DNA from 3 places in the Pseudoduganella lutea genome. Region 2 is predicted to be linked to each of the others. Evidence: predicted binding sites of a transcription regulator. Region 2 holds the regulator's gene; each other region holds the start of a gene.
What was found. The regulator FNR, encoded in region 2, switches genes on or off when oxygen is low (the NO sensors DNR and NnrR bind a similar motif). The targets are predictions, from matches to a motif close to TTGATNNNNATCAA.
Positions count from the first base shown of each region.

Region 1: the regulator FNR is predicted to act here: its motif matches at 9,468-9,481, upstream of EWM63_RS11950 (XrtA system polysaccharide chain length determinant).
Region 3: the regulator FNR is predicted to act here: its motif matches at 4,993-5,006, upstream of oxc (oxalyl-CoA decarboxylase).

Region 1 covers NZ_CP035913.1:2,844,525-2,855,210, forward strand. Annotated here, with positions in the region: gene xrtA (exosortase A) at 1-811, opposite strand, end outside; gene EWM63_RS11920 (TIGR03087 family PEP-CTERM/XrtA system glycosyltransferase) at 808-2,070, opposite strand; gene EWM63_RS11925 (FemAB family XrtA/PEP-CTERM system-associated protein) at 2,075-3,214, opposite strand; gene EWM63_RS11930 (XrtA system polysaccharide deacetylase) at 3,211-4,095, opposite strand; gene EWM63_RS11935 (XrtA/PEP-CTERM system-associated ATPase) at 4,307-5,326, opposite strand; gene EWM63_RS11940 (TIGR03016 family PEP-CTERM system-associated outer membrane protein) at 5,344-6,879, opposite strand; gene EWM63_RS11945 (XrtA-associated tyrosine autokinase) at 6,872-7,834, opposite strand; gene EWM63_RS11950 (XrtA system polysaccharide chain length determinant) at 7,859-9,379, opposite strand; gene EWM63_RS11955 (S1 family peptidase) at 9,645-10,436, shown strand; gene EWM63_RS11960 (XrtA/PEP-CTERM system exopolysaccharide export protein) at 10,628-10,686, shown strand, end outside.
Region 2 covers NZ_CP035913.1:3,148,416-3,159,101, reverse strand. Annotated here, with positions in the region: gene ccoN (cytochrome-c oxidase, cbb3-type subunit I) at 1-246, shown strand, start outside; gene ccoO (cytochrome-c oxidase, cbb3-type subunit II) at 254-880, shown strand; gene EWM63_RS13315 (cbb3-type cytochrome oxidase subunit 3) at 884-1,048, shown strand; gene ccoP (cytochrome-c oxidase, cbb3-type subunit III) at 1,041-1,949, shown strand; gene ccoG (cytochrome c oxidase accessory protein CcoG) at 1,953-3,326, shown strand; gene EWM63_RS13300 (FixH family protein) at 3,338-3,844, shown strand; gene fnr (fumarate/nitrate reduction transcriptional regulator Fnr) at 3,940-4,698, opposite strand; gene EWM63_RS13290 (response regulator) at 4,849-7,959, shown strand; gene EWM63_RS13285 (hypothetical protein) at 7,976-8,455, opposite strand; gene EWM63_RS13280 (SDR family oxidoreductase) at 8,519-9,787, shown strand; gene EWM63_RS13275 (DUF2269 family protein) at 9,792-10,256, shown strand; gene EWM63_RS13270 (hydrolase) at 10,427-10,686, shown strand, end outside.
Region 3 covers NZ_CP035913.1:2,407,753-2,418,438, reverse strand. Annotated here, with positions in the region: gene EWM63_RS10205 (hypothetical protein) at 1-296, shown strand, start outside; gene oxlT (oxalate/formate MFS antiporter) at 677-2,029, shown strand; gene EWM63_RS10195 (fumarylacetoacetate hydrolase family protein) at 2,126-2,893, shown strand; gene EWM63_RS10190 (2-dehydropantoate 2-reductase) at 2,910-3,926, shown strand; gene EWM63_RS31740 (hypothetical protein) at 4,015-4,164, opposite strand; gene EWM63_RS10185 (Crp/Fnr family transcriptional regulator) at 4,341-4,949, opposite strand; gene oxc (oxalyl-CoA decarboxylase) at 5,106-6,812, shown strand; gene frc (formyl-CoA transferase) at 6,925-8,175, shown strand; gene EWM63_RS10170 (PAS domain-containing protein) at 8,255-8,701, shown strand; gene EWM63_RS10165 (class I SAM-dependent methyltransferase) at 8,706-9,527, opposite strand; gene EWM63_RS10160 (GntR family transcriptional regulator) at 9,755-10,534, shown strand; gene EWM63_RS10155 (fumarate reductase/succinate dehydrogenase flavoprotein subunit) at 10,549-10,686, shown strand, end outside.

The sequences.
Region 1 (10,686 bases), 300 kb from region 2:
AGAACGCCCAACCGTAGATCAGGTGGTCGACCCCGACGGCCAGCGTCATGTTGCTGGTGTGGCCGATCATCACGATCATGTAAGCACGCAGGCCATTGGCCAGCACAGGCAATGCAAGTGCGACGATGACGAACAGGACACGACGCCAGGTCGACTGGTATGTGAGATACGCGTACAGGCAGCCCAGCGTGACCGAGGAAATCAGGTACCGCAAGCCGCTGCAGGCCTCGACCACCGACCAGTCACCGCTTGGAATGCTGAAATTGTTCCCTTCGCGCAGCACAGGGATGCCAGTGAGGCGCAGCGCATCGACCGTGAAATTGGCGGTGATGCCGATCAGCGGCTCGATCAATCCTTCGCCGACTGGAACACCGAACAGCAGGAACGCCAGCGGGAACGCCAGCGCACGGGTGATCGACACGCCATAGACGGCCAGCACGGTCAGCGGAAACATCACGGCGAAGGCATACTGGCGCACCACCAGCACATCGCCCAGCGTGGCCAGCAACCACGCCGCGCCGCACAACAGCAATGCGGCCAATGCCGGCCAGCAGGGCCGTACGGGCAGCAATGCCAATTGCTCGCGGCGGCGCCAGACCAGCCACAACGTGATGGGCACGATCACGAAGCCATGGGCGAACGTTTCCGAGCGATCCCAGATCGACACGATCGAGGCGGCCGTGTCGAAATAGGCAATCAGCGGCAGCAGCACGGCAACTGCGGCAATCCACCATTGCGCCACAGGGGGCGCGACATTTGCCGGTCGGGCAGCGGCCAGCCTGGCTTCTTCGGTTGCGGTAATGGTGTTCATGCCCGTTTCCATGTCGGTGAGGGAATGCCAGCTGGAAGCGCCGTGGCGGCAGCCGGATGCCGGGGTGCTTCCAGCAGTGCATCGAGCGGTGCCAGGCGTGCATCCCATCCATACGAAGCTTCGACACGGGCACGGGCGGCATGGCCGATCGCGGTGCGCGATGCATCGTCCGCCAGTGCCGCAAGAATGGCCTCTGCCACGTCACCGGCATGTTCGGCCAGCAGCACCTCGACGCCGGCGGCCGCGTCGATGCCTTCGAGCGCTTGTGGACTGACGACGACGGCTTTCGCCATCGACATCGCCTCAAGTACCTTGTTCTGGATGCCACGTGCCACACGCAATGGCGCCACCGACAGGGCGGCATGCGCAACGTAGGGCCGTACGTCCGGCACGGTGCCTGTCACGGTCACGCCGGGCAGATTGGCCAATGCCTGCACTTCGGATGTCGGCCGCGCACCGACGATCACGAATGACGCCTGTGGCATGCGGGAACGCACCAGCGGCAGCACGTCATGCGCAAACCACTGTACCGCGTCCACGTTCGGCCAATAGTCCATTGCCCCACAGAAGACCAATGGGCATTCGCCCGATGCATAAGGGTTGGCATGGTCGGCAACCGGCGAAAAATAATCGGTATCGACACCATTGCCGAACCACCCGATGCGGGCCGCACTTTCCGGCGCCAGCGAGCGGAACAGCTCCGCCTCGGGCGCCGAAACGAACAGTGCGGCATCGCTGTCGGCCGCCACCTTGCGCTCGTAACGCAACAGGCGGCTTGCCTCATAGCCATACAGCAGGCTGGCCGGCCATGGCTTCTTTTGCGCATAGGCGCGCCATTTCTCGGAATCGACATCGCACAGGTCGACCACGCGCAACGCTTCCGGCAGGTCATGCACATACTGCGCCATTGGCGACGAGAACACGACTACCCGCTCGATGTCGGCGTCACGCATGGTTGCACGCACCCAGGCACGTGTGGAGCGATCACTGTAGTAATCGAGCGAGAGCGCGCGGTTGGCCAGCAGCGCGCGAAGGCTGCGTAATCGTGCGCGGCGTGGATTGAGCGGCGCGAAATGGCTCGAAGCGCACAATTTGCGCACGTGAGACACGTACTGCCAGTCTTCGGGGTCGTCGACGAACGTGGCCAGGTGAACGCGATAGCGTGCAGCCAGGTGCCGCAGCAGGTGCCACGAACGGATCTTGTCCCCCTTGTTCGGCGGGTAGGGAATGCGGTGCACCAGCAACAGCAGGTCTTCCACGGTGTCACCCCAAATCTTTGACGATGTGCGGACCCAGCGCGTTCGCCAGTGGCAGCGGCAGTTTCTGCCACAACTTGATGAACAACTGGTATTTCGGATTCAGCGGGTTTACATCCGGGAGTTCCTGCGACGCGACCAGCCGGTATTCATACGGCAGCGGCTGGGCCACGAAGCCCCAGTTTTTCTTGAAGTCGAATGCCCCGGTGCCGCGCTTGCTCCGGCCGAAATCGAAGATGCGATAGCCTTTCGCGGCCGACGCCTGCATCAGGTTCCAGTACATGAAGTCGTTTCCGGCGACATCGCGCGCGATCGGCATGCCGCCACCGTAATACGGCAGCACTTCATCGCGGAAGAAGAAACTCAATACCCCGGCGACGAGCGTTTCGCCTTGCACGATGACGCGCACTTCGCAGTCATCACCGAACTCTTCTTTCAGCAAGCTGAAGTATTTCTTGGAAAACACAGGCGTACCAAGCCGGTGCACGCTGCTTGCATAGGCCGCAAAGAAACGATCGACGTGCTGATCTACCTCGCCTGCCAGGCCCAGCTTGATGCCCTTTCGGACCATTGCCCGCTGCTTGCGGGGAATGGCATTCATGTTGGCTTCGTCGTCGCCACAGATCTCCTTGCGGAACGTTACGTACAGATCCTTGCCCAACCATGCCGGATCGCCGGGGTGGGCCGGCGAGTAGTTGCGGTATTCAAGGTGGCCCACGTTCAGCGACGCCGCCAGGCGCAGTGCCTCGGCATCGAGCGCGGCCCGCGCTTCGTCGCTGCGGGCGGCAACGCCGCCGTAGACGCAGAACGGCAATGCGATCAGCGAATGCCCGAACAGCCGGCTCTTGATCTGCGCCAGCGGCAGAACGGCTTCGATCTGCCCGTTGCGCTCAGCCAGGAAGAACCATGTGCGGTGACCGAAAGCTTCTTCGATCACCCGCCGCCAGCCGGACCGGTGGAAGAATGTCGCTTCCGGACAGGCCATTACGAACGCATCCCACTGCGCGCGATCAGCGTCATCGGCGCGCAACAGGCGCACGGACAGCGGGGCGGGTTCGGCGGTGCCAGGCAAGTCAGCCACGACTGCCGGCTTGGCGGCATCGCCTCCCTGCGCCCGGTGCATTGCCTGTTCGATGATTGCGCTCATGCACGCTCCAGGAAGATTCGGTCCATGCGATCCCATTTGAAATCGCGTGTCAGCGCACGAATGCGGCGTTCCATCCGTTGCAGGTTCACGTAGTGCCGGAAGCGCGTCTTGGCCCCCACTCCGGCAATGCGCGGCTGGCCCGGATCGATTTCCCAGGGATGGAAATAGAAGATCGCCGGCTGTTCGTCCTCGCGATTAACGCGGCGCATCAGCCGGCGTGACAGTGCGTAGGGCAGCAGGCGGAAGTAACCACCGCCACCGGCGGGCAGGTTACGTTCCATCATCCGCACGGTGGTAATCGGCACCTCGAGCAAGCCACCGGTACCGTTCGGGTGGAACGCGAAGCGGGGGGCGTCCGGCATGCCGTAATGGTCATGCACGATCGGATAGATCGAGGAACTGTAACGGTAACCCGCTTCTTGCAACACATCCAGCGCCCACAGGTTGGCGGGACCGATCGAGAAACTGGGTGCGCGGTAGCCTTGCACCGCAACGCCGCCGATGTCTTCGAGGATCATCTTGCTGCGAGTTACATCGTCCTTGAACTGTTCGCGTGTCTGGTCCGACGCACGCAAGTGCCCATAGCCATGGCTGGCCAGTTCATGCCCGCCGGCGACGATGCGCTTCACCATGGCTGGATAGCGTTCGGCAATCCATCCCAGCGTGAAGAAAGTACCGTGCGCACCGCCTTCGTCGAGGATCGCAAGAATGCGCTCGATGTTCGCTTCGACACGGCATTCGCGCGATGGCCAGCTGTCGCGGGCTATATGGTCGGCGAAAGCGGACACTTGAAAGTAATCCTCGACATCGATCGTCATCGCGTTGCGCAGCGTGGCCGCGCTTGGCGCGGCCGCATGCAAGTGGCGTACTGGCGCGTTCATTCCGGCTCCTAGCGGCTTTCCAGCCAGTCGGCAATGCTTGTCGCAACACGCCTGGCAATGCGGCCATTGCGCCAATGCGCCAGGCGGCCGGCTTTACCATCGGCGGCAGGCACGCTGGCGCACGGGGCCATCGCGGGCACCATTGTCAGGGAACCAGGCCGTGCTCCAACGAAGCACCCGAACGGGTGGATTTGGTCGCTTTCACTCATGTTCATTCATCCAAAGCCTGATTGACACCAGCAGGCGTGCTCACGATGCGCTTCAGGATCGACAGGACCGACCCCATCGACCGCTCGAGCCGCAACATGCGCTCGTCCAGCACGGCTGGATACTGGTTAGCGAACACGGCGCTCTCAGGGTCGAATCCGGCAGTATCCGCCTGCGGCGCGACAGGCGCCTGTGCGCCGGCAGGGGGCTCGAATTCCTGCTGGATGTCGCGGATGACGATATCGACGTCGGCATCGGTAAAGGCATGCATTTCCTCCAGGAAGCCCATCAGCAAAAGGCGATCACAGAGGTGGTTGGTCTTGCGTGGAATGCCTCCCGTGAATTCGTAGATGGCTGCATAGGCCGCCGGCGTAAACGATGGGTCGCCTTTCCAGCCCACTGTGAGCAAGCGGTGTTCGATGTAGGCCTGCGTTTCCAGCTCGTCCATCGGGCCCAGGTGATACGTGGCGATGACGCGCTGGCGCAATTGCTGCATGCCGGGGTTATGGAGCGTTGCGCGGAACTCCGGCTGGCCCAGCAGGAACGTCTGCAGCAAGGGCTTTTCATCGGACTGAAAGTTCGACAACATACGCAATTCTTCCACCACGCGGGGTGTCAGGTTCTGCGCTTCGTCAACTACCAGTAGTGCCCGCTTGCCGTCCCGATCACACGTGCGCAGGAAGTTCTCAAGGCGGGCCAGCAGCGTGGTCTTGCTGGCGCTGTCCTCGAATGGCAAGCCAAACGCGGCCACCACGCCACGCAGGATATCGTCCGCATTGACGTGCGTGTTGACGATGTGGGCAGCCACGATGCGATCCGATTCGATCTGGCGAAACAGGTTTCGCACCAACGTGGTCTTGCCCGCGCCGACTTCGCCGGTAATCACAATGAACCCCTCGCCCTGTGCCAAACCATATTCCAGGTATGCCATTGCACGCTTGTGGCCCCTGCTGCCGAAGAAGAAATGGGGGTCCGGGCGCAAGCGGAAAGGCTTGTCGCTGAGCCCGTAGTAACTCTCGTACATGAAAACGTCTCGCTCGGTCAGAATTTCATCGAAAGGGAGGCTGACACCGCGTTCTCCGCATAGGAGCTGCTCTGCAGCGCCAGCCCGCCGGAATTGCGCCGCACTTCCAGGCCGCCACTCAATCGCGGCTGGAAGGTGTGCGTCATATGGAACCGGAATTGCCGGTTGTTTTCGCTGAGGTCGCCGCTGAGCGACTTGCTGCGGCTCAGGTTCGCGGACAGCGCGGCAGTGGTGCGCGCGCTCAGCTTGTAGCTGGCGTTCAGCGACACACCGGTCTGGTCGGTATTGTCATTCAGGTTTTGCTGGCCGCTGCCCATCAGCGGGCTGTCGTACTGCACCAGTGACAGTGCTTCGCGCCGCATCTTGAACACCGTGACCATCGTGGTGGTCCTTGCTGAACGCAGCGCTACCGAGGCGTTGAACTGCCGCTGCAGCGAATAGCGGTTGCTGAAATAGTTGACGGCGTTCGGTAACGAACGCGGCAGTCCGAGGGCCTGGATGTAGGCTTCGACATACGCGGCACGCTGCACCGGATCAGGAAAATTCGCCATGAACATCTGATTCAGCATGGACGTCGTGTCGACAGCCGACGGCAGCAGGAAATTGCCGCGGCTGGTGCTCACGTCATCGCTGTAGTTGATGCTCCATACGGTATTGCGACTGCGATGCGTGGCGGCCAGAAAATAACTATTCCCGTAGTAGCGGCGGCCGGCCGATGCCCTCAGGCTGGTCCTGGTGCTGGGCTCGAAATTGAATCCCAGCGACCAGGACGCGCCTTTTGTCCCCTCACCCATGCCTTCGTAATCGAACTTGTCGTAACCACCGGTCGCCGTGAGGCTGAACTGCCGGTTCAGCGAATAGCGCAGCGATGCCAGCGCCGAGCTGTTGATCGATTTGGGCGCGATGCCATCTTCCAGGTTTTCACGGTTCAGCTGCAAGCCCCACCCAAGGGTCTTGAAGGCCATGCCACTGTTGATCGACAGGTCGATCACGTCCGACGTGCTACGGCCAAAACCACCCAGGTCGCTGTCGACCAGATCGTGCGAGTACCGTAGCTGCGTCGAAGCGAAGGTGCCGAACCGGTGCACCATGAACGGCGAAATCCGGTACGACCGGACTTCGGAACGGTTAGTGTCGGAGTATGGGCTGTTACTGACAGGGCCGAAGGCGGAAACGGGGGCCTGCGCGATGCCGGCCGAGGCGTCGAAGTACAGGAACTCATGGATGAGGTTGCCCTTGGCCGTGGCACTCAGCGTGCTGTTAAAGCGATCGCTGCCGGTAACCCGCTCGTCCGAGTAGGCAAAGGCGTTCAACTGGTACGACGCGGCCACCTGCAGGCGCGGCGTGTCATTCGAGATCGACACGCCAGGCGATACCGCAGTGATGAACTGGCTGCGCTTCTGGTCATCGCTGCGCATTTCAGGATTGTCCGACCACGTTTCGCGCATTTCGACACTTGGCTTGACCTGCCATGCCGCACGCACTGCCGACGGCAGCAACGCGAGCAGCATCGCCGAGCCCAGCACGGCACAGCGGGCCTGACATTTAGCCATAGTGATAGTCGTACTTGCTGGATGTGTTCAGCTCGCGCGACTTGTTGTAGACCAGGTTGACGTTACTGCAGCCTTCGAGCTGATGCAGTGCTTCCTTGACCGCGTGCTGGGTCGTTTTTTCCGACTCGACCACGACGACGATCTGCCCCATATGACTGGCCAACACGTGCGCCTCGCTCGTCAGCAACAGTGGCGGCGAATCAAAGATCACGATGCGGTCCGGATAACGGTCAGCAATTTCCAGCACCAGCGACTTCATTGCCTGGCTGGCGAGCAACTCCGTGGCGCGCGGGTTTGATGTGCCAGCGGGCAAGATCGACAAGGTATTGACGTTCGTGCGCAACATGACCTCGGACATATCGAGACGGTCGTCCAGCAAGATATCCATCAAGCCGCGCTGGGCTGGCAGTCCCAGCGTGCGCAGCACTGAAGGACGGGCCACGTCGGCATCGACCAGCAGCACGGTATGATCGAGTTCCATCGCGATACTCATCGCCAGGTTGATCGACGTGAAAGTCTTGCCCTCGCCCGGCAGCGAGCTGGTAATCATGATCAGGTTGCCCGGATTCGCATTCGGCTTGCGTGCCCCGAACGCGCGCTTGATCAGCGGTCGCTTGATGACGCGGAAATCTTCGACGAGGTTGGTCCGGCCACCGGCCGCGGTGACCAGGCCGGCTTCGTTCATCCGCGCCAGGTCCAGCTCGATCATGCGGGTATTGCGACGTTGCGGTTCCGGTGCCGCGGGCTCGGGGTTCGACAACGCAACGGTCGGGCCCTGCGCAGGTGCGTGGGCTACGGGTACCTGGTCCTCAGGCAATTCGGCCACGGTAACGTCAGGGCCATCCATCATGGGCTCGCACGCCGCTGGTATCGCTTGCGTGCGCACCTGGGCCAGCGGCGCGGCCGGTGCTGCGGGTTTGCCGATACGGTTCGCGGCTTTTTCAATGATGCTCACGTTGTAACCTGTGCTTTCCCCGGCTTAGGCTTGCCGGAAAATGGTGATGGCCAGTACTCCGCCGTACGCCGTGAACAGCGAGGCGACTGCGGCAGTGAACGCATACAAGCGGCGGCGGCGGCGGATTTTCTGCTGGTCGGTCCAGTTCATGCCGATGCTGCCCAGGATCGGCAAGCCTGTGACCTCCCGCAGATTGGTCTGGCTGAGGAAAGTCGGCCGGATCTGACTCAACAGTAATGCAGTGCCGAGACCGGCTACCAGCGAAGCCAGGAAGACCAGGGTGTAAAGGCGCGGGCGATTCGGGCCGGCCGGCGTGCTCGGCACGGCCGGAGGATCGACCACACGGAACGTCAGCATATCGGTGGCCGTGGACAGGTCACCCGACAGCTTGGCCGACTCGCGGCGCTGTACCAGCTTCTCGTAATTGTCCTTGTTCACCGCATAGTCGCGGTTCAGCTGCGCCAGTTGGGCTTCGACTTCCGGCGCTTGTGTACTCATGGCGCGCATCTGCGCCAGGCGCGCCGAATACTCGCCCACCCGCGCCTTCAATGAAGCGATGCGGGCTTCTTCCACCGACAGCTGGACATTCATTTGCTGCAGCATGGGGCTGTAGCTGGCCCCCGGATCGACCGCGCGGATCTTCTTGGCTTCTTCCTTCTTGCGCTCTTCGAGCTGGGCGACCAGGCGCTTGGCGGCAACGATGTCCGGATGTTCTTCCGTGAATTGCATGCGCAACTGGTCGAGGTTCTTCTCTACCGCCGAGATGCGACCATCGATTTCCGGGTTGACGATCGCCCGTTCCGCGGTATCGGTAATAGGGGCCATGTCTTCACCGGTCATCTGACGCTTGATCGCGTTGCGGGCCTGTTCCGCTTCCAGCAACTCAAGGCGGGCCTGGCTGATTTTTTCGTTCAGATCGCCATAGGCGGAGGCATAGTCACCGCCCTGTCGTGGGAGCAGGCCCATGTGACGAATCTTGAATTCCTTCAGTGCGTTCTCGCCAATCGCCAGCTTCTCTTCGTACATCCTGATCTGGTCGTCGATGAACTGGATCGCCTTTTCCGATTCCTGCTTCTTGCCGCCGAAGCTACCCTCGACAAAGATCGTCAGCAGCGATTGCACGACGTCCTTACCCAGTTTGGGATTAGGATTGCTGTAGGAAATCGTGTAGATGTCGTCGCGCTCAGTGCCGATGACCTTGATTTGAGTCATCAGTTCATCGACGATTTTTTCATGCTCTTTGGGTGTTTTTACCGTGATGTCGAGATCAACCATCCGCAGCACGCGTTCCACGTTCGGGCGGCTGATCAGCGTGCGGCGCATGAACATTACCTGCTGCTCGGTATTGGGCAGCGTGGTCATGCTTGCCAGCAATGGCTTCAAGATACTTTGGGTATCCACATAAACACGGGCAGAGGCCTGATAATCGTTGGGCAACCGGGAAACAACAGTCCAGCCGACGACCGCTACCAGCCATGTGATTGCGACCGCATACCAGCGGTACTTGCCAATTGCTTTGAGGAAGCTCAAAAGCAGGGCCATCATTTCTGCCATCTTGTTAACTCGCTTTCAGCTAAGCCATTCAGGATGCCGCACCTGCTTCAACCCGACGTGATACCGTCCAAAATATTGCTTAAATTACATCAATCGCTCTATCATACCGCAGAATTCGTTGCCTGTTGATATTAATTTTTCTTTCCAACATGACATGGGATCGAGCGTTGCAATCTGCTGACAATCTACAATTTAATTTCTAAATGGAAAATATTTCTGTCACTGCAAGTTACTCTTTTTCTGCTATCCTGACCCGATGAGCTCCGTGATCCGCCCTTGTTACTTCATGTTGCTGGCATGCGTGGCCGCCGTGCTCGGGTTTGCGCCACCAGCGCCAGCACGGGCGGCCCTGAAAGATACGATTCCAGCTATCAAGCCTTCAGTGGTGGGCGTTGGCACGCTGCTGCGCACGCGTAGCCCGGCGATCGTTTTCGTTGCTACTGGTTTCGCCGTCGCGGATGGTCTTTCCATCATCACCAATGCCCATGCGCTGCCGGACCTCGACACGGAGCGAATGGAAACGCTGGGCATCGTCATTGCCACCGGCCAGAAGCTTGATTTCCGGCCGGCGACCTTGATCGCGATCGATCGCGAACACGACCTGGCACACCTGCGATTGGCCGGTGCTCCGCTTCCCGCGCTGCGCCTGGACAGCAGCGGTGCCGTGGCCGAGGGGCAGGCACTGGCCTTCACCGGTTTTCCATTAGGGATGAGCCTGGGCCTGACACCGGTGACGCACCGTGCGATGCTCTCGGCCATTACCCCGATGATTCTTCCGTCACTGAACTCGCGCCGACTTGATGCGCGTGCCATCAGCCAACTGCAACGTCGCCCATTTGCAATCATGCAACTGGACGGTACTGCCTATCCGGGTAATAGCGGTAGTCCTGTTTATGACCCTGAAAGCGGCATCGTTCATGGTGTGCTGAACATGACTTTCCTCAAGAATCAGAAAGAGAATGCGCTCAGCCAGCCGAGCGGTATTTCCTATGCGATCCCGGTGCGTTACGTCCACGAATTGTTGCAGCAAAATACGACTGGGAAGTAAAAATTTGCACGACCGCCGCGTGCTCTCGTATAAAATATGCAACATAAAATTGACATAATGAAAGTTACGAGCTCGTAATACGGCACAATGTCGACACCCGCTTGCTGACATGCTGCACGCCCGTAACAACCAAACTGGAGAGTCCCGTGAAATACCAAACGCTGTTCAAATGGCTGGCAGCAGGCGCGGTCATGCTGGGTGCCCTGGGTGGTTGCGCCAGTTCGGGAAATACGCTGGTCGATGCCGGGCC
Region 2 (10,686 bases):
TACATCGCCGCGATGTGGATCGCCGGCGTGATGCAGGGCCTGATGTGGCGCGCCGTAAACCCCGACGGCACGCTCACCTACACCTTCGTCGAGAGCGTGAAGGCCACCTACCCGTATTACGTGGTGCGCTTCGCCGGCGGCACGCTGTACCTGGCCGGCATGGCGATCATGGCCTACAACACCTGGATGACCCTGCGCGGCCGCGACGTGCCGGCGGCCACCATCCCGCAACTGAAAGCCGCGTGAGGACACCATGAAACTGTTCCGCAATTTTTCGCACGAATGGATCGAGAAGAACCCCTGGCTGCTGATCGCGCTGGTCACGCTGGTGGTATCCGTGGGCGGCGCCGTGGAGATCGTGCCGCTGTTCTTCCAGCGCTCGACGACGGAACCGGTGGCCGGCCTGGAACGCTACTCGCCACTGCGCCTGGCGGGCCGCGACATCTACGTGCGCGAAGGCTGCTACGCCTGCCATTCGCAGATGGTGCGCCCCTTCCGGGCCGAGACCGAGCGCTATGGCCACTACTCGGTAGCCGGCGAGTTCGTGTTCGACCGCCCCTTCCAGTGGGGCTCGAAGCGCACCGGCCCGGACCTGGCGCGCGTTGGCGCCCGCTACAGCGACGAATGGCACCGCACGCACCTGCGCAACCCGCGCGACATGGTGCCCGAATCGAACATGCCCGGCTATCCGTGGCTGGCGCAGACGAAGCTGGCGCCGCAGGACATCGTGCCACGGCTGCGCGCATTGCAGCGCCTCGGCGACGGCTATACCGACGCCGAGATCGCCGCCGCCCCGGCCGCGCTGGCGGAAAAGACGGAAGAAGACGCACTGGTCGCCTACCTGCAGGGGCTTGGGACCCTCATCAAGTCGAGGAACTGAACCATGAACATCGAACACATTTTCGACGGGGCGAGCAGCGTGATGACGGTGGTCTCGTTCGTCACCTTCGCCGGCATCTGCACGTGGGCCTGGTCCGCGCGCAAGCAGCGCGACTTCGCGCAGGCGGCGCAACTACCCTTTGCGGACGAGGAGAAGCACGATGGCTGATTTCACCAGCGATTTCTGGGACCTGTACATCGTCGTGCTGACGGTGCTGGGCATCCTGGGCTGCGGCGTGCTGCTGTACACCCAATCCACGTTCAAGGCACCCGCCGGCAAAGTGGAAACCACCGGTCACGTGTGGGACGACGACCTGACGGAGCTGAACACGCCGATGCCCCGCTGGTGGATGTGGCTGTTCTACATCACGATCGTGTTCGCCGCCGCCTACCTGTTCCTGTACCCGGGCCTGGGCACCTATGCCGGCAAGCTGGGATGGCAATCGTCCGGCCAGTACAAGGCCGAGCTGGCAAAGGCGAAGGATGCCTACGGCCCGCTGTTCGACAAATACCGCCGGCAGGACGTGAAGGCGGTGGCTGCCGATCCGCAGGCGCGCGCGATGGGCGAGCGGCTGTTCCTCACCTATTGCGCCCAGTGCCACGGCTCGGATGCGCGCGGCAACAAGGGCTATCCGAACCTGACGGACAGGGACTGGCTGCACGGCGGCACGCCGGAGGCGATCAGGCAGACAATCATGAACGGCCGCCACGGCGTGATGCCCCCGATGGGCGCGGCGCTGGGATCGGACAAGGACATCGAGAACGTGGCCCACTATGTACTGAGCCTTTCCGGCAGCCGCGCGGCCGATCCGATCAAGAGCGTGTTCGGCAAGGGCAAGTTCGCCGCCTGCATGGCCTGCCATGGCGCCGGCGGCACCGGCAACCCCGCGCTCGGCGCGCCGAACCTGGCGGACAAGACCTGGCTGTACGGCGGCAGCGCCGAGACGATCATGGACACCATCCGCAAGGGCCGCGACAACACGATGCCGGCCTTCGGCGACTTCCTCGGCGAAGGCAAGGCGCACGTGCTGGCCGCCTACGTGTGGGGCCTGTCCAACCCGACGGAGTAAGCCATGAATGCTCCGGCCCCCGAACAGGTCATCCGCATGTACGAGAAGCGCCAGCCGATCCATCCGCGCGAAACGGATGGCCGCTTCGCGCGCCTGCGCTGGCTGTGCCTGTGGCTCACGCAGCTGGCCTACTACGCCACGCCATGGCTCACGTGGAACGGCCGCCAGGCCGTGCTGTTCGACCTGGGTACACGCAAGTTCTACCTGTTCGGCCTGGTGCTGTGGCCGCAGGATTTCATCTACCTGGCGGCGCTGCTGGTCATCTGCGCATGGGGGCTGTTCCTCGTGACGGCCGTGGCGGGCCGCGTGTGGTGCGGCTTCGCCTGCCCGCAAACGGTGTACACGTCGATCTTCCTGTGGATCGAGCGCAGGATCGAGGGATCGCGCGCGGCGCGCATCGCGCTGGACCGGCAAGGCCCGTCGCTGCGCAAGTCCGGCAAGCGCACCGCCAAGCATCTCGCCTGGGGTGCCGTGGCGCTGTGGACGGGTTTCACCTTTGTCGGCTACTTCACGCCGGTGCGCGAACTGGGTACCGGCGTGGCCACGCTGTCGCTGGGGCCGTGGGAATGGTTCTGGGTGCTGTTCTACGGCTTCGCCACATACGGCAACGCCGGCTGGCTGCGCGAACAGGTGTGCAAGTACATGTGCCCCTACGCCCGTTTCCAGAGCGCGATGTTCGATCGCGATACCTTGATCATCACCTATGACATGCGGCGCGGCGAACCGCGTGGAAAAAAATCCACGAACGGGGCCTGCATCGACTGCACGATGTGCGTGCAGGTGTGCCCGACCGGCATCGACATCCGCGACGGGCTGCAATACGAATGCATCGGCTGCGCAGCCTGTGTGGATGCCTGCGACGGCGTGATGGACAGGACGGGCCAGCCGCGCGGCCTGATTCGCTACAGCACGGACCGCGCCATGGCGTCGAACCTGCCGGCGGCGCAGCTGCGGCAACGCGCATTGCGCCCGCGCGTGCTGGTCTATTGCGCCGCGCTGCTGGTGGCGTGCTTCGCCACCGGCTTCGCACTGTCCACGCGCATCCCCCTCAAGGTGGACGTGATCCGCGACCGTGGCTCGATGGGCCGCGAAGTCGACGGCGGCGCGATCGAGAACGTGTACCGGCTGCAGGTGATGAACACGGCCGAACAGCCGCGCCGCTACCGTATCGCGGTCGCCGGCCTGCCCGGCCTGGCGCTGGCCAGCGGCGGCGTCGTCGCGCTGGCTGCCACCGAAACACGTGCCATTCCGGTGCGGGTGCAGGCACCCCATGGCGCGGGCCATGCCGGTTCCAACGACATCGCATTCACGGTGACGGCGCTGGGCGACGCGCACCTCGCCGTGACAGAGCGCGCGGTGTTCATCGTGCCGCGCTGAAGGAGACAGGCATGCAGACGATTTCCGCCACGCCGTGGTACCGCGAACGGTGGCCCTGGCTGCTGATGGCCGGCCCGGCCATCGTGCTGGTCGCCGGCTTCGGCACGGCCTGGCTGGCCTTCGCGCAGCCGGATGCGCTGGTGGTCGGCGACTACTACAAGCGCGGCAAGGCGATCAACCAGGACTTGCGGCGCGACCGCGCCGCCGCCACGCTGGGTGCCGCCGTCACGCTGCGCTACGATGCCGCGCACGGCGTGCTGCAGGGCCGACTGTCGGCCGCCGTGCCCTTGCACGGTGCTCTGCAGGTGCACCTGGCCCACGCCACGCAGCCGGAAAAGGACTTGCGGCTGCTGGTGCGCCCCGACGACAAGGGCGACTTCGCCGTGTCCCTGCCGCTGCTCGAGCGCAGCCGCTGGACCGTGCTGGTGGAAGATGACAAGCGGACGTGGCGCCTGGAGGGCCAATGGCTATGGCCAGCGCAGCGGACAGCCTCGCTGGCGTCAGGGCAAAACCGGTGACAGACACCGGTATTTTTGAAATATTTCCTGAAAACCGGTGTCTGTCACCGGTTTTTCTGGAACATTTCCTGGAAGCGCTGGCAGGCCGCTGGCAGTCAGGCGCAGGTTTCGGTGCCCGCCGTGATGGCTTTCAGCCGCGGCAGGTCGAGCACCTCGATCTCGCGGTTCGCCACCTTCAGCAAGCCCTGCTTCTTGAACTTGTTCAGCAGGCGGCTGATGCTCTCGATCGTGAGGCCCAGGTAGTTGCCGATATCCTCGCGCGACATGCGCAGGTGGAACGCGGTGCCCGAGTACCCGCGCGCTTCGTAACGCGAAGCCAGGTTGACGAGGAAGGCGGCAAAGCGCTGCGTGGCCTGCATATTGCCCAGCAATAGCATCACGCTTTGCTCGCGCGTGATTTCCTGGCTCATCATGCGATGGAAGTGGCGCAGCAGGGTCGGCATGTCGACCAGCAGCTGTTCCAGGCTGGCGAACGGGATTTCGCACACTTCGCTGTCTTCCAGCGCCTGCGCGCTGCAGTAGTGGCGGTCGGTACTGATCGCGTCCATGCCCAGCAGTTCACCGCCCATCTGGAAACCCGTCACCTGTTCCTCGCCATGGGCATTGATCTGGTAGGTCTTGAAATGGCCGAGCCGGATCGCGTACAGGCGCGTAAACGGGTCGCCGATGCGGAACAGGTTCTCGCCCTTCTGCAGCCTGCGACGCCGGCCGATGATCTCGTCGAGCTTGTCCATGTCACCCACTTCCAGCCCCATCGGCAGGCATAGCTGGTGCATGCTGCAGGTGGCGCAGCGCGCCTTCAGGATGTCGATCGTTGCGCCGGGCAGGGTCAGGGAGGGAAGCTCGTGCATCATGGTCATGGTCCGGTTACGGTGCCTCACAGTGTACTTGATAGCACTTGCCAACACGACGCCGGGAAACTTGCCTGCAGCGTGCCCTTCCGCACAGTGTGCAAGTGACCCGGCGGCGCATAGTGGCCCGACAACATCGTGGCGGGAGGAGACATGCGACCGCTTGGTATCAAGGCGAAAGTCGCGCTGGCGACGACCATCACGTCGATCGTGATGATCGCGCTGGTCACCGTGCTGCAGGCCCAGCGCATGCAGAAGGATTTCTCGCGCGTGCTGTTTGCCCAGCAGGACGCGCTGATCGCCCGTACCGCACTGGAACTCGATGAACGCATGGCGCTGCTGCGCGACATCGTTGCCGAATCGGCCCGCTGGCAGCCGCGCGAGATCTGCAATGACCCGCCGGCCCTGCGCGCCCACTACGACTACCGCGCCGTGCTTCGCCTGTTCGACGACATCCTCGTCGTCAGTCCCGCCGGCACCATCGTGGCGGACGTGCCGGCGCTGCCGGGCCGCCCCGGCGTCAGCGTGGTGGAGCGCGCCTACTTCCAGCGCGTGATGCGGGAAAAGGCGCCGCTGATTGCCGAACCGGTGATCGGCAAGGCGAACAGGCAGCCCGTCGTGCAGATCGTCGCGCCCGTGCTCAGCGAGGAAGGCGACGTGGCCTGCGTGCTGATCGGCGTGCTGCGGCTGTACAAGGACAACCTGCTGGGCCACCTGCGCACGGCCAAGGTGGGCCGCACCGGCTATTACTACATCGTCACCGGCTACGAACCGTCGGTCTACGTGGTGCACCCCGATCCGGCCCGCCTGCTGCAGCCACGCGATCCGGGCGGTTTTTCCGCCACCCTGCTGGCCCTGCGCGAAGGCTTCGAGGGCACCACGGTCAGTGCCGACGGCAGCGGCGTGCGCTCGCTGCTCAGCTACAAGCGGCTGAAGACGGTGCCGTGGATCCTGGTCGCCAACCTGCCCGCCGAGGAAGCCTTCGAACCGTTCAAAGACTTGCTGACACGGCTGGCGTTATGGGGCTCGCTGGCCTCGCTCGTCACCGCCGCCGTCATCACCTGGGTCATGTTGCGGCTGATGTCGCCGCTGATGCGCCTGCGTGACGCGATCGGCGCCCTGCGGGGCGACCCGCGGCACTTCACGCCGCTGCCGGTCACGTCGCGCGACGAGGTCGGCGAGCTGACCGGTGCATTCAACGCCCTGATGCGCGAGCGCGAGGCGGCCGACGACCATGCGCGCGAGCTGATGGAGGAGCTGGAAATGCGCGCCGCCGAGCTGGAACGGGCGCGCGACCGGGCCGAGGCGGCGAACCGCGCCAAGAGCGACTTCGTGGCCAACATGAGCCATGAAATCCGCACGCCGATGAATGCCGTGCTGGGCATGGCGCAACTGCTGCAGAACACCGACCTCGCGCCGCAGCAGCGCAAGTACCTGCACATGATCCGCACCGCCGGCGATTCGCTGCTGGGCATCCTGAACGACGTGCTGGATTTCTCCAAGATCGAGGCGCAGCGCATGGAACTGTCGCCCGTCGAGTTCGACCTGGACGAATCGATGAGCACCCTGGCCACGACCATGACGATGAATGCGGGCGACAAGGAACTGGAACTGGCCATCGTCGTCGATGCCGAGGTACCCCGGCTGCTGCATGGCGACGCGCTGCGGTTGCAGCAGGTGCTGGTGAACCTGGCCGGCAACGCGATCAAGTTCACCGCCCAGGGCGAGGTCGTGGTCGAGGTCAAGGTCGAAGAGCAGGACGCCGCCACCGCGCGGCTGCGTTTCGAGGTACGCGATACCGGCATGGGCATGAACCCGGAACAGCTGTCGCACCTGTTCCAGGCCTTCACGCAGGCCGATGAAAGCATCACGCGCCGCTTCGGCGGCACCGGCCTGGGGCTGGCGATCACGCGCCGGCTGATCGAACTGATGGGTGGCGAGATCCAGGTCGAAAGCGAACCGGGCAAGGGCAGCCGCTTCTGGTTCACGCTGCCGTTCGGCGTGCTGCCCCGGCTGGAAGCGCCACGCAAGCCCGCGGCCGGCCACCTGGCCGTGCTGGTGGCGGACGACAATGCCACCAGCCGCGACCTGATCGGCCGGCTGATCCGCGCCTGGGGCTGGGAAGCGGAGCTCGTCGATTCCGGCAGCGCCGCGCTGGCGATGTTCTCGTTCCGCCTCCGCAGCGGCCGGCCGTACGACGTGGTGCTGGCCGACTGGCACATGGCTGGCCCGGACGGCCACGCGCCGGCCGCGGCGATCCGCCGCGAGGCGGTCGGCCAGCGGCAACCGATCGTGGTGATGCTCAATGCGTTCGCGCGCGAGCGGCTCGAGGAAATCTCCCGAAGCGCCGAAGCCGATGCCGTGCTGGTCAAGCCGATCACCAGTTCCACGCTGTTCGACGCGCTGCACCAGGCACTGGTGGTGAAGGTCGGCGGCAGCGAACTGGTGCCCGCCACCGGCAGCCATACGGGCCGACTGCAAGGCGTGCATTTCCTGCTGGTCGAGGACAATCCGCTGAACCAGGCGGTGGCGCGCGGCATCCTCGAGCATGCCGGTGCCACGCTCGACGTGGCGGGCGACGGCCAGCAGGCGCTCGACGTGCTGCGGGTCGATGCGCAGCGCTACGACATCGTGCTGATGGACATGCAGATGCCCGTGCTGGACGGCTTCTCGGCGACCGCGGCCATTCGCACCGAGCTGCAACTGACATTGCCCGTCATCGCGATGACGGCCGGCGTGCTGTCCTCCGAGCGGGACCGCTGCATGGCGGCCGGCATCACCGACTTCATCGCCAAGCCGGTCGTTGTCGAAGAGATGATGACGGTGATCGAGCGCTACGTGCCGGCGCGGCGCAGGTCGACGGATGCGTCCGGGCAGGTACTGCCTGCGGCGCAGGGCGATGAACCCGTGTTCAGCATGGACAGCCTGGCGCGCGTGATGGGCCGCGATCCGAAAGGCCGGGCGTTGATGCGCAAGATGGTGGAAAGTGCCCTCGAAGGCGGCATGGCCCCGGCCGATGAAGCGGACCAGGCGCTGGCAGCCGGCGATGTGCAAGCCGCCGCGCGCACTTTCCACACGCTGCGCGGCGCCATCGGCGTGCTCGGCGCGAAACGGCTGATCAAGGCCACGATGGATGCCGAGATGGCGATCGCGGAACTGCCCGCCAACGAGCTGGCGCCCTCCTTCGCCGCGGTGCGCCACGAACTGGCGCTGGTGCTGGAGGCGGGCCGCGCCTGGCTTGTGCAGGCGGGCGGCGAACCGTGAGGCCGCCCCCTGCCGCTCAGGAAGACTTGCCCTGGCGGTGGTTGAACAAGGCGCCCGCCGCCAGCCCGATGGCAAAGGCGCCATACACGAGCGCCAGCGAACGTTTCGACAGGCGCACGTCGAAGCCCGGCTGCAGGCGCTCCGGCGTCAGCTTGTAGTCGACGAAGCAGGCCACGGCCGATGCCGCGGCCGCCGATGCCAGCTTGGAAGCCACGCCCGGCTTGTCGAACACCTTGCCCGCGGCCTGCTCGAAGATGCTGGCCCAGAAATGCGAGCTGGCGTGGTGGATCGCATAGCCCGTCAATGTGTACTTCCAGGTGGGTTCGTCGTTCACGAATGCTCTGTCGCCCCATACCACGTGGCTGATGGCGTTCGCGCCCGCATAGGGGCTGCCCGTTTCCTGCTTCGAGCGCAGTGCCAGCGCACCTGTCGATGCCAGGCTCGCCAGCGCGCCCGGCATCATGCCCTTGATAATGACCTGCTTCCAGTTATCCATACCGTTCTCCGAATGTTCTTGTTTCTTCCTATACTTGACCCTCCGTAACGAAGAGGGCTTGCGATGGTGATTCTGCTGACCGGTTCAACCGGCTTTCTCGGTTCCCGCTTGTTGCCGTTGCTGCGCGCAAGAGGCCACCGCGTGCTGTGCGCGGGGCGCCGCCGGCAGCCGGGATGCGACTTCATCGAGGCCGATTTCGCCCACGATAGCGAAAAATCGGCCTGGGTGGCGCGCCTGTCCGGCGTGGACGCCGTGATCAACTGCGTCGGCATCATCCAGGAGACGCCGGGGCAGACGTTCACGCGACTGCATGCCGAAACGCCGCGTGCGCTGTTCGCCGCCTGCGTGGACGCGCGCGTGCGGCTCGTGATCCAGGTCTCCGCGCTGGGTGCCGACGAAGAAGCCACCACGCCCTATCACCTGAGCAAGAAGGCCGCCGACGATTTCCTGGCCGCGCTGCCCGTGCGTTCCCGCATCGTGCAACCGTCGCTGGTGTATGGCCCCGAGGGCGCCAGTTCGCGCCTGTTCCGCATGCTGGCCACGATGCCGTTCGCGGTGCGCTTCGGCACGGCGCCGCAGCCGGTGCAGCCGGTGCACGTGGACGAAGTGTGCCAGGCGATCCTCGCGCTATTGGACGAAACCGGCGGGCCGCGCAGCGCCCGGGTGCCCCTCGTGGGGCCCGCGCCCCTGCCGTTCATCGGCTACCTGGGCGCGCTGCGGCGCTCCCTCGGCCTGGGCCGCCTGCGCGTGCTGCGCCTGCCGTACACGCTTGCCCGGGGCATGGCGTGGCTGGGCGGCTTCGTGCCGGGCAGTCCGCTGACACCGGACACGCTGAGCATGCTCGCCCGCGGCAACACCGCCGATCCCGCGGCGACGACGCGGCTGCTGGGCCGCCCGCCGCGCCCTGTGGACAAGTTCATCACTCATCCACAGGCGGAACGCCGCGAAGCGCAGCTGGACTGGCTGCTGCCCATGCTGCGCACCAGCCTGGCGGCCGTGTGGATCTGGACCGCCTATGTGTCCGCATTCGCCTGGCCCGTGGACGACAGCTACCGGCTGCTCGAGCGCACCGGCATCCCTGCCCTGCTGACGCCGCTGATGCTGTATGGCGCCAGCGCCCTCGATCTCGCATTCGGCATCGGCACGCTGGCCCTGCCACGGCGCTGGCGCCGCCCGCTGTGGCTGGCGCAGCTGGGCCTGATCGGCTTCTATACCGTGGTGATCGCGCTGCGCCTGCCGGAATTCGTCTGGCACCCTTACGGCCCGCTCAGCAAGAACCTGCCGATGCTGGCCGCGATCTGGCTGCTGTACGAGCTGGAAAAAAAGGATTAGCGCAATGGAATACCTCGTCGTGAAGTGGCTGCACATCCTCAGTGCCACGTTCCTGTTCGGGACCGGCATCGGGTCGGCCTGGTACCTGCTGTTCACCGTCATCAGCCGCAATGTGGCCGCCATCGCCGTGGTGTCGCGCATCGTCGTCATGGCCGACTGGCTCTTCACGGCCACGACGATGGTCGTCCAGCCCCTGACCGGCTTTTATCTCGTCCACATCGCCGGTTATCCGCTGCATGCCAGGTGGATCGTGTGGTCGGTGGCGCTGTTCGCCATCGCCGGACTGTGCTGGCTGCCGGTCGTGTGGCTGCAGATGCGGCTGCGCGATTTGTCCGCCGCGGCCGTGGCGGCGAACACGCCGCTGCCGCCACGGTTCTGGCGCTATTTCCGGATCTGGGTGGCGCTGGGCATTCCCGCGTTTTTCGCCTTCCTCGCCGTGTTCTGGCTGATGGTGGCCAAGCCGATATAGCCCGTTTCAGGGCGTTCGATTTTTTCGATCATAGAAAGGTAATCTTTCCGTTTTTGTTTTCTTCCAGGGTTGTTCATACTTCATTCCATCGACGCAGCGCACACACAACAACGCGGCGCCAGACTTTCGAAGATATCGACAATTTAATCAAAACTCCAGGAGAAAACATCATGCCGATCGCCAAAGCCCAACCCGGTAAAACCCTGCTGAACGGTGCCGACCACACGCTGATCCTGATCGATCACCAGTCGCAGATGTCGTTTGCCACGAAATCGATCGACGCCACCGTGCTGCGCAATAACACCGCGCTGGTGTCGAAGGCGGCCGCCGAATTCAAGGTGCCGACCATCCTGACCACGGTGGCGGCCGAGTCGTTCTCCGGCCCGATCTACGACGAGATCCAGTCCGTGTTCCCGGACCAGAAGCCGAT
Region 3 (10,686 bases), 740 kb from region 2:
GCAACGCCGCCGCGGCGCAACGCAATGCCTGGAATGCGGCCTTCCACGAACTGGACCTGCCCTGGTACTGGGAAGCGGGGTGCCGGTTACCCGATATCGGCGCGGAGCGCGCCTGCATCCACGATTACCTGGCGCGCCACCAGGGACACCTTCTCGCCGTCTACGACGCGGACTTCCTCATCGACGCGATCGTCGCCACCAAGGACCGCTGCGAAGAGCGCTGCCAGGCGGCCGGCAGCGATCCGGCGGCGGCGATCGACTGGCGCGAACTGCGCCAGCCGCAGATCGGCGTCTGACGCCTGGCGTGTGTGTGGATGCCACTACTTGTAACGATTTTTTGATTCTTAACCGCGGTCAAGGAGTTGCGAAATATGTTCTTTCACAATCGGTTCATCTGTTGAACTTCAAATAAGGGATCGGGGGCGCCGCCAGCGGCCGCGGCCCGATCCAGGTTCCAGAGTCTTTCGGCAGCTTCCGCGCGGATCCACAGATTCATAGAGGAGACAACAACATGAGCCACCTACTGCACCGCAGCATCGCCAGGCACCGTTTGCGAAGCCCCATTCCGTTGCCGGGCGAGCCACCCGCCACGCGATCCGGCCACTGATGCAAGCACACAGCGGTACCCGCAAAGGGCTACCAGAACAGCGCTGAAAAACCAGATGGGAGACATTGCATGAAAACCGACGCACCGACCGCTATCGAAAGGCCAGCATCGTTCCGCTGGATGCAACTGATCATGGGCATCATCTGCATGGCCATGATCGCCAACCTGCAGTATGGCTGGACCCTGTTCGTCAATCCCCTCGCCGAAGCCCATGGCTGGACCAAGGCATCGATCCAGGTGGCGTTCACGATCTTCATCCTGACCGAAACCTGGCTCGTGCCGGTGGAAGGCTGGGCGGTGGACAAATGGGGACCGCGCCCCGTCGTGCTGTTCGGCGGCCTGCTGTGCGCGATCGGCTGGGTGATGAACTCGTATGCCGACACCCTGGCGGTGCTGTACATCGCCGCGGCCGTCAGCGGCATCGGCGCCGGCGCGGTCTACGGCACCTGCGTGGGCCAGTCCCTGAAGTGGTTCCCGGACCGCCGTGGCCTGGCCGCGGGCCTGACCGCCGCCGGCTTCGGCGCCGGCTCGGCCGCCACCATCATCCCGATCTCGAACATGATCGCGGAGCGCGGCTACCAGGACACGTTCCTGTACTTCGGCATCGGCCAGGGCGCGATCGTCATCCTGCTGGCACTGATGATGGTGCGTCCGCCCCACACGGCAAGCAAGGCCGTCAAGAAGAAGGTCAATCCGAACGTGCTGCAGACAACGGCCGACTTCAAGCCATCGCAGATGGTGCGCACCCCGGTGTTCTGGGTGATGTACACGATGTTCGTGCTGGTCGCCGCCGGCGGCCTGATGGCCACCGCGCAAATGGGCCCGATCGCAACCGACTTCGAGATCGATGGCGTGAAGTTCAACGTCATGGGCATGGTCCTGCCGGCCCTGACGTTCGCCCTGGCGATCGACCGGGTACTGAACGGGTTGACGCGGCCATTCTTCGGCTGGGTGTCGGACCAGATCGGCCGGGAAAAAACGATGTTCATCGCCTTCGCGCTGGAATCGGTGGGCATCATCCTGCTGTACTACTTCGGTCGTGACCCGATCATGTTCGTCATCCTGACCGGCCTGGTGTTCTTTGCCTGGGGCGAGATCTACAGCCTGTTCCCCGCCACCACGGCCGACACGTTCGGTACCCGCAACGCCGCCGGTAACGCCGGTCTGATGTACACGGCGAAGGGCACGGCATCGATCTTCGTGCCGATCTCGAGCATCATCACCGCCATGACGGGGAGCTGGGAAGCGGTGTTCTTCGTCGGCTGCGGCATGAACGCGGTGGCCGCCATCATGGCCTGGTGGGTGCTGCGGCCGATGCGCAAGCGTTTCATCGAAGAGTCTTCCGGCATGGTCAGCGTGCAGGACGACGAGGTCATGAGCGCCAGCGCCGGCACGGCCACCGCGGCCCGCATCATCACCTGATCCACGTTTCTCCCCGGGGTCCCGCGCACGCCATCCGCGCGCGCGGGCTTCCCACGCCCTTATACCTGCTCGCCGCGCCATCCCACGGAGGCTTCCATGATCCAGCACTGGATTCGTTTCAGGCATCTCGACACCGTTCGCTTCGGTACCCTCGAGGGTGACAAGATCCGCGTCTTCAAGGGCGACATGTTCGACGCGCCGCAACGCACCGACATCGCCCTCCATCTTGCCGACGTCGAGCTGTACACCCCGGTCGTGCCGGGCAAGGTGCTGGCGATGTGGAACAACTTCCACGCCCTTGGCAAGAAACTCGGCCTGCCGCCGCCGGCCGAACCGCTGTACCTGATGAAACCGCCGACCTCGTTCCTGGCGCCGGGCGGCACGATCCGCCGGCCGCGCTGCGAAGGCAAGGTGGCGTTCGAAGGCGAGCTGGCGATCGTGATCGGCCGCACGTGCAGCGGCGTCGCCGTCGAGCATGCGGCGGAGCACATCTTTGGCTACACCTGCGCCAACGACGTAACCGTGAGCGACATCATCGGCCGCGATCCCACTTTCCCCCAGTGGGTGCGCGCCAAGGGCTTCGATACGTTCTGCCCGTTCGGCCCCGCGATCGCCACCGGGCTCGATCCCGCGATGCTGGTGGTGCGCACGATCCTGAACGACGAGGTGCGCCAGGACTACCCGGTCAACGACATGGTGTTTTCCGTCGCCGAACTCGTCAGCCGCGTGTCGCAGGACATGACGCTGGAACCGGGCGACCTGCTGCTGTGCGGCACGTCGGTCGGTGTGGGCTCGATGCGGCCGGGCAGCACGGTCGTCGTGGAGATCGACGGCATCGGCCGGCTCAGCAACCGTTTCGAGTAAAACCAAGGAGCATATGATGAAGATCGCAGTGATTGGAGCGGGTGCCATTGGCGGCCTGGTGGGCGCGCGGCTGGCGCTGGCGGGCGAGGACGTGACCTTCCTCGTGCGCGGCGCGAACCTGGAGGCCATCCGCAACCGCGGCATCAGGCTGATCGAGGCGTGCGGGCAGGTGCAGGTGGCGGCCCGGGTGCGCGCCACGAACGACTATGCCGCGGCCGGGCCGCAGGATATCGTCATCGTCGCGCTGAAGGCGCACCAGGTGGTGGACGTGGCGGACGACATCGGCCACCTGTTCGGCCCCGAGACGGTCGTGGTGACGATGCAGAACGGCATTCCGTTCTGGTATTTCCATCGCCACGGCGGCGCGTTCGAAGGGCGCCCCGTGCTCAGCGTGGACCCGGCAGGCGTGCTGGCGCAGCGCATCCCGCCAGGGCGCATCCTTGGCTGCGTGGTCTACCCGGCCGCCGAGCTGGTGTCGCCGGGCGCGATCCGCCATATCGAAGGCAACCGCTTCCCGCTCGGCGAGCTCGATGGCAGCAGCAGTGCGCGAGCGCGTGCCGTGGCCGCGTGCTTCGAACACGCGGGGCTGAAAGCGCCTGTGCTGGAAAACATCCGGGCGGAGATCTGGCTGAAGTTGTGGGGTAATCTCAGCTTCAATCCCATCAGCGCGCTGTCGCATTCCACGCTGGTGGACATCTGCCAGCATCCGCTGGCGCGCAACCTGGCGGCGAACATGATGCGCGAGGCCGAGGACGTGGCCGCCAAGCTGGGCATCGCCTTCCGCGTCACGCTCGATCGCCGCATCGAGGGGGCGGAAAAAATCGGCAAGCACAAGACCTCGATGCTGCAGGACGTGGAGGCGGGCCGGGGACCGGAGATCGATGCGCTGGTGGGCTCGGTGATCGAGCTGGCACGCCTGACCGATACGCCGACGCCTCATATCGACTCCGCCTATGCGCTCGTGAAGCTGCTGGAGCAGGCGATGGTCCAGGCACGGGGTGGTGTGCGGCTGCAGAAGGCCGTCGCCGCATAAGGGCACGCCGCCAGCGCGAAAAAAAACCGGGACAGCATGCTGTCCCGGCCTCGGTATCGCTGAAGCGATGTCCTGTTTTGTCGCGCTGTTACAGGCCCCAGGTATAGGCCGCTTCTTCGCGGTCCTGCTGCTGGTCGCTCAGTTTGTCGCGCACGTCCAGCTGGAACAGCGACAGGAGGAATTCACCCAGCGACAGGCCATTGGTTTGCTGCTTTGTACTATCAGTGAGACCGTTCATGTGCTGCTCCTCGAATGGTTGAAAGCGTGTATGCCTTTGATTATAAAGGCAGCACACCCCCGGTCCAATTGACGGCAGCCATATCTGTCATTCAATGTGTGAATGACTGTCTATGAAAAATCGCTCAAAAATAAGGCAAAAATATTTCTCGCTTGTTACAGAGAAACTGTTGCTTTTCAGATTTTTCCCTGGTGCTTCAAACGGCTCAGCGTTTCCGGCGACAGGTTCAGGTAGTAGGCGAGCTCCTTTTTCGGCAGCCGCTCGAACAGGTCGGGGAACTTGCGCATGAAGCGGTGCACGCGGCCCGGCGCATCGAGCAGGTGCAGCGTGATGGTGTGCGCCATGATGGCGCTCATCAGGTTCATCACCTCGTACTCGAACGCCTGCTTCACCACGCTGTGGCTCTGCAGGAAATTCACCCACTGCGTCAGCGGCATGCTGGCGACCCTGGCCTTCGTCATGCACACGATGCTGTAGGGCGTCGGCGTCTTCAGGCACCAGGCGGCGTAGCTCGTCTCGATGTCGCGTTCCGACGAGAAGCGCAGGATCATCTCCTTGGCCTCGTGGTTCGTCACCTGCCGCTTCAGGATGCCATCCAGGATGAAGTACTGCTGCATGTCATACACGCCCTGGTTGAGGAGGAGGTCGCCCTTCTGGTGGTTCGTCACCGTGAGGTAGGGCTCCAGTGCGGCCATTTCGCTGTCGCGCAATTCCTTGAGAACGATGTTCTGCTTCAGCTGGGCGCGAATGATGTTTCGTTCCGGGTGGTTGGCAATGAGCGTCATGTCGGGCCGTGGAACTGCATGAATTCACATCATGCGGTGAATCTTGACCGCGGTCAATGATTGAAACGATTGGCGCTGGATATGATCAATTCCAGGCGATCCAGCTGGCCATGTCGCCCGAACCGACAGGCATCCCGACAATAACCGGAGACAATCATGACCCACAACGTATCGGTAGAAGTCACCGACGGCTTCCACCTCGTGATCGATGCGCTGAAGCACAACGACATCGATACGATTTTCGGCCTGGTCGGCATACCGATCACGGATCTCGCCCGCCTGGCCCAGGCCGAAGGCATGCGCTTCATCGGCTTCCGCCACGAGCAGAACGCCGGCAACGCCGCCGCCATCGCGGGCTACATGACGAAGAAGCCGGGCATCTGCCTGACGGTCTCCGCACCAGGCTTCCTGAACGGCCTCACGGCGCTGGCGAACGCCACCACGAACTGCTTCCCGATGATCCTGATCTCCGGTTCCAGCGAGCGCGAGATCGTCGACCTGCAGCAGGGCGACTACGAGGAGATGGACCAGCTGAACATCGCCCGCCCGCACGCCAAGGCGGCGTTCCGCGTGCTGAAGGCGGAGGACATCGGCGTCGGCATCGCGCGTGCCATCCGCGCCGCCGTGTCCGGCCGGCCGGGCGGCGTGTACCTCGACCTGCCGGCGCAACTGCTGGCGCAGACGATCGAGGCAGGCCATGCCAAGCGCTCGCTGATCAAGGTGGTCGATGCCGCGCCGCGCCAGCTCCCGGCACCGGACTCCGTGGAGCGCGCGCTGGCGTTGCTGAAAGAGGCGAAGAAGCCGCTGATCCTGCTCGGCAAGGGCGCCGCGTATGCGCAGGCCGATGCCGACATCCGCGCCTTCGTGGAGCGCACCGGCATTCCCTACCTGCCCATGTCGATGGCCAAGGGCCTGCTGCCGGACACGCATGCGCAATCGGCATCGGCCGCCCGCTCGTTCGTGCTGGCCGAGGCGGATGTGGTGGTGCTGGTCGGGGCCCGCCTGAACTGGCTGTTGGCGCACGGCAAGGGCAAGACATGGGGCAAGCCGAAGCAGTTCGTGCAGATCGATATCGCGCCCACGGAAATCGACAGCAACGTGGCGATCGCCGCGCCGCTGATCGGCGACATCGGTTCCTGCGTGGGCGCCTTGCTGGCGGGCCTGGACAGTGCCGGCATCGACAAGCCCGATGCCGAATGGCTCGGCGCGATCGCCCAGAAGAAGGAACAGAACACGGCGAAGATGGCCGCGCTGCTGGACAAAAATCCCGATCCGATGAACTTCCACAGCGCGCTGCGCGCCATCCGCGACGTGCTCAAGGAATACCCGGACATCAACCTCGTCAACGAAGGCGCCAACACGCTCGATTTCGCGCGCAGCATCATCGACCAGTACCAGCCGCGCAAGCGTTTCGATTCCGGCACGTGGGGCATCATGGGCATCGGCATGGGCTTCGCCATCGGCGCCGCCGTCACCAGCGGCAAGCCGGTGGTGGCGGTGGAGGGCGACAGCGCGTTCGGTTTCTCCGGCATGGAGCTGGAAACGATCTGCCGCTACCAGCTGCCCGTTACCACGATCGTCTTCAACAACAACGGCGTGTACCGAGGTACCGACGTCAACCCCACCGGTGGCGCGGACGTGGCGCCCACCGTGTTCGTGAAGAATGCGCGCTACGACAAGATGATCGAGGCCTTCGGCGGCATCGGCTACCACGCCACCACGCCCGAGGAACTGACGCGCGCACTGGCCGAGGCGATCGCCGCCGGCAAGCCGGCGCTGATCAACGCCGTCATCGATGAAACGGCCGGCACCGAAAGCGGGCGCCTGACGAACCTGAACCCGCAGAGCGCCGCCAAGAAGTAGATCGCCCTGTAGGCCGCCACCACATGGCCGCCACCACACTGAATTTCCACGACGCCGGCGCCACCAGCGCCGGCGCGGGGCCCCGCTACACCTCAAAAAAGGAGACTGCACCATGAGCAAGCCACTGGAAGGTATCAAGATCATCGACTTCACGCACGTCCAGGCCGGCCCCGCCTGCACGCAGATGCTGGCCTGGTTCGGCGCCGACGTCATCAAGGTGGAGCGGCCCGGCGCCGGCGACGTGACCCGCTCGCAGTTGCGCGACATTCCCGGCGTCGACGCGCTGTACTTCACGATGTTGAACAGCAATAAGCGTTCGCTGACCCTCGACACCAAGACGGCCGACGGCAAGGAAATCCTGACGAAGCTGATCAAGGAATCCGATGTGCTGGTGGAGAACTTCGGTCCCGGCGCACTGGATCGCATGGGCTTCACGTGGGAGCACATCCGCGAGCTCAATCCCGGCATGATCGTCGCCTCCGTGAAAGGCTTTTCCGACGGCCACCACTACGAAGACCTGAAGGTGTACGAGAACGTGGCGCAGTGCGCCGGCGGCGCGGCATCGACCACCGGCTTCGACGACGGTCCGCCGACCGTCAGCGCCGCCGCCCTGGGCGACAGCAACACCGGCATGCACCTGGCCATCGGCATCCTCACGGCGCTGCGCTCGCGCGACGTGACGGGCAGGGGGCAGAAGGTGGCCGTGTCGATGCAGGACAGCGTGCTGAACCTGTGCCGCGTGAAGCTGCGCGACCAGCAGCGCCTGGACCGCGTGGGCTACCTCGAGGAATATCCGCAGTATCCGCACGGTACCTTCTCCGACGTGGTGCCGCGCGGCGGCAATGCCGGCGGTGGCGGCCAGCCGGGCTGGGTACTGAAGTGCAAGGGCTGGGAAAACGATCCGAACGCCTACATCTATTTCACGATCCAGGGCCATGCCTGGGCGCCGATCTGCCGGGCGATCGGCAAGGAAGAGTGGATCGACGATCCCGCCTACATGACGGCGCAGGCGCGCCAGGACAAGATCTTCAGTATCTTCGGCACCATCGAGGAATGGCTGAAGGACAAGACCAAGTTCGAGGCGGTGGACGTGCTGCGCAAGTTCGACATCCCGTGCTCGCCCGTGCTGTCGATGAAGGAAATCGCCAACGATCCGTCGCTGCGCGCCAGCGGCACGATCACCGAGGTAGACCACAAGGAGCGCGGCAAGTACCTCACGGTGGGCAGCCCGATCAAGTTCTCCGACCTGAAGGTGGAGATCAAGGGATCGCCTCTGCTGGGTGAACACACCGATGAAATCCTCGAGTCGCTCGGCTACAGCCAGAATCAGATCGCGGCGCTCCACGAACAGCGCGTCGTCTGACCCCGGGTCGGTTTTTTCGGTTCTTCCCGTTCGCGCGCCTGCCACAAGCAGGTGCGCATTTTTTCTTCGAGGAGCTCACATGACCATCGAGATCGACTTCGAGCAACTGGTGCGCGGCATCGGCGACGGCGTCATTGTCTGCGACGCGGCCGGCGCGATCACGTTCTGGAACGACGCGGCAACGCGTATCTTCGGCTTCACGGCAGACCACGCACTGGGCCATTCGCTCGACCTGATCATTCCCGAACGCCAGCGGCAGCGCCACTGGGACGGGTATCACAAGACCGCGTCCACCGGCGAAACCCGCTACGGCAACGACCTGCTGCGCGTGCCGGCGCTGCACAAGGAAGGCAAGCCGCTGTCGATCGCCTTCACCGTGGCGATGCTGTACACGCCCGCCGGCGCCGTGTCGTCGGTCATCGCCGTGGTGCGCGACGATACCGCGCGCTGGAGCGAGGAACGGGCATTGCGCGCCCGCGTGCGGGAGCTGGAGACGGCCGCGCGCGCCGAGCCGGTCGCTTCCTGAAGGATCAGGGCGCCGTGGCGGTGACGTCCCAGCACGCCGCCGTGTAGCGCACGCTGTCGCCGTCGACGAACGGCGCGAAGGCCGCCTCGGCCTGCGGCACGATCGCCGCGCGTTCGGCGGCATCGAGCCGTGGCAGCGCGCGTCCCACCGGGCCCATCATCGTCGCATAGCGTTCCAGGTCGCGTTGCGGGAACACGCATGCCACGTCGCGCGGATCGATGCGAATGTCCCGCCAGCCGGCGGCGGCGAGGATGCCATGCACGCGCCGTGCATCGGCGAACGAGAACTGCCCCGGATCGTCCGCCTTGCGCGGCGGCTGCGGCGGCAGTTGCGCACCCACGGCACGCTCGGCCGCGGTCATGAACGGGTTTTCCTCGGCCGTGCGCCAGGCGAAGAAGCGCAGCGTGCCGCCGCTGCGCACCGCGAGCCGCAGGTTTGCGAACGCGGCCACCGGATCGTCGAAGAACATCACGCCGAAGCGGGATACGAGCGCATCGAAGCTGGCCGGTGCGAAGCTGTACTGCGATGCGTCCGCACACAGGAATTGCGCTGGCACGCCCGTGGCGGCGGCAGTGGCCTGCGCCACGGCGATCATCGGCGCCGAGATATCCACGCCGGTGGCGTGCCCCGTGCGGCGCGCCACCGCGAGCGTGGCGCCACCGGTGCCGCAGCCCACGTCCAGCACCCGCTGGCCGGTGTCGAGCCCCTCTACCAGCAAGGTCTCGATACCGCGGAACATGTCGTCCAGCGTTTCGCGCAGGTCGACCCATGCGTTTCCCGACGTGCCATTCCAGTGTTCTGACTGGGAAACGGGGATTGCATCCATCGTGGCCTCCTTCATCCGGTGATCCGCCATCATGCCACGCCGGCGCGGCGCCGCGAGCCCGGCTGCATACCAGTCTGCACACCCACCGCATATCGATATGCCGCCACCGCCTGAGGCGCTTCCCGCATTAGCAAAACCGAAACGATTCGTTTTCACCTCCGCAGCGCGTCGATAACATCCTTGCATCGTCATCACCTGTCATGACAGGACATTCCAGGACGCCCCACATGACCACGCCGCACATGCCCAATTTCCGAGCCCTCGAATCTTCCGCCGCACCGCTGTATTCGCAAGTGCGCGAACGCCTGCGCGAGCGGATCGTCGACGGCACCTATGAACCGGCGGCGCGGTTGCCGGCCGAAAGCGAGATCAGTGCGATCTTCCGTGTCAGCCGCATCACCGTGCGCCAGGCGCTGGCCGAGCTGCAGAACGAGGGCCTGATCGTCAAGGTGCCCGGCAAGGGCACGTTCGTGGCGCAGCCGCGGCCGAGCCAGGACCTGGCCCGGCTCGAAGGCTTCGGCGAGGCGATGTCGCGCCGCGGCCATGCCGTCGTCAACCGGGTGCTCAGCCATGTCACCGTGGTGGCCGAGCCGCATGTGGCCGGCCAGCTGCAGCTCGCGGCCGGTGCCCGGGTCACGGAAATCCGCCGCGTGCGCCACGTCGACCACGAGCCGGTGTCGTATGAAATCACCTACCTGCCCATCCGTATCGGCGACCGGCTGCGCGGCGAGAACCTGGCCGAACGCGACATCTTCCTGATCCTGGAAACGGATTACGGGCTGGCGCTGTCGCACGCCGATATCCACATCGGCGCCATCGCGGCCGATGCCGGATTGGCGGCCGCGCTGGACGTCGCGCCCGGCACCGCGCTGCTGCGCATCGAACGCCTCACGTGGACCGTCGACGGCGTGCCCCTCGATTTCGAATACCTGTACGTGCGCGGCGACGCGTTCCAGTACACGTTGCGGCTGCCCCGCCGCACCACCACCACCAATCAAGGAAACTGAGCGGGAATATGACTATGGAGACAATCGAACAAACCGTCGACGTGCTCGTCATCGGCGGCGGCACCGCCGGGCCGATGGCGGCCGTCAAGGCGAAGGAAGCCAACCCCGCGCTGCGCGTGCTGCTGCTGGAAAAGGCCAACGTGAAGCGCAGC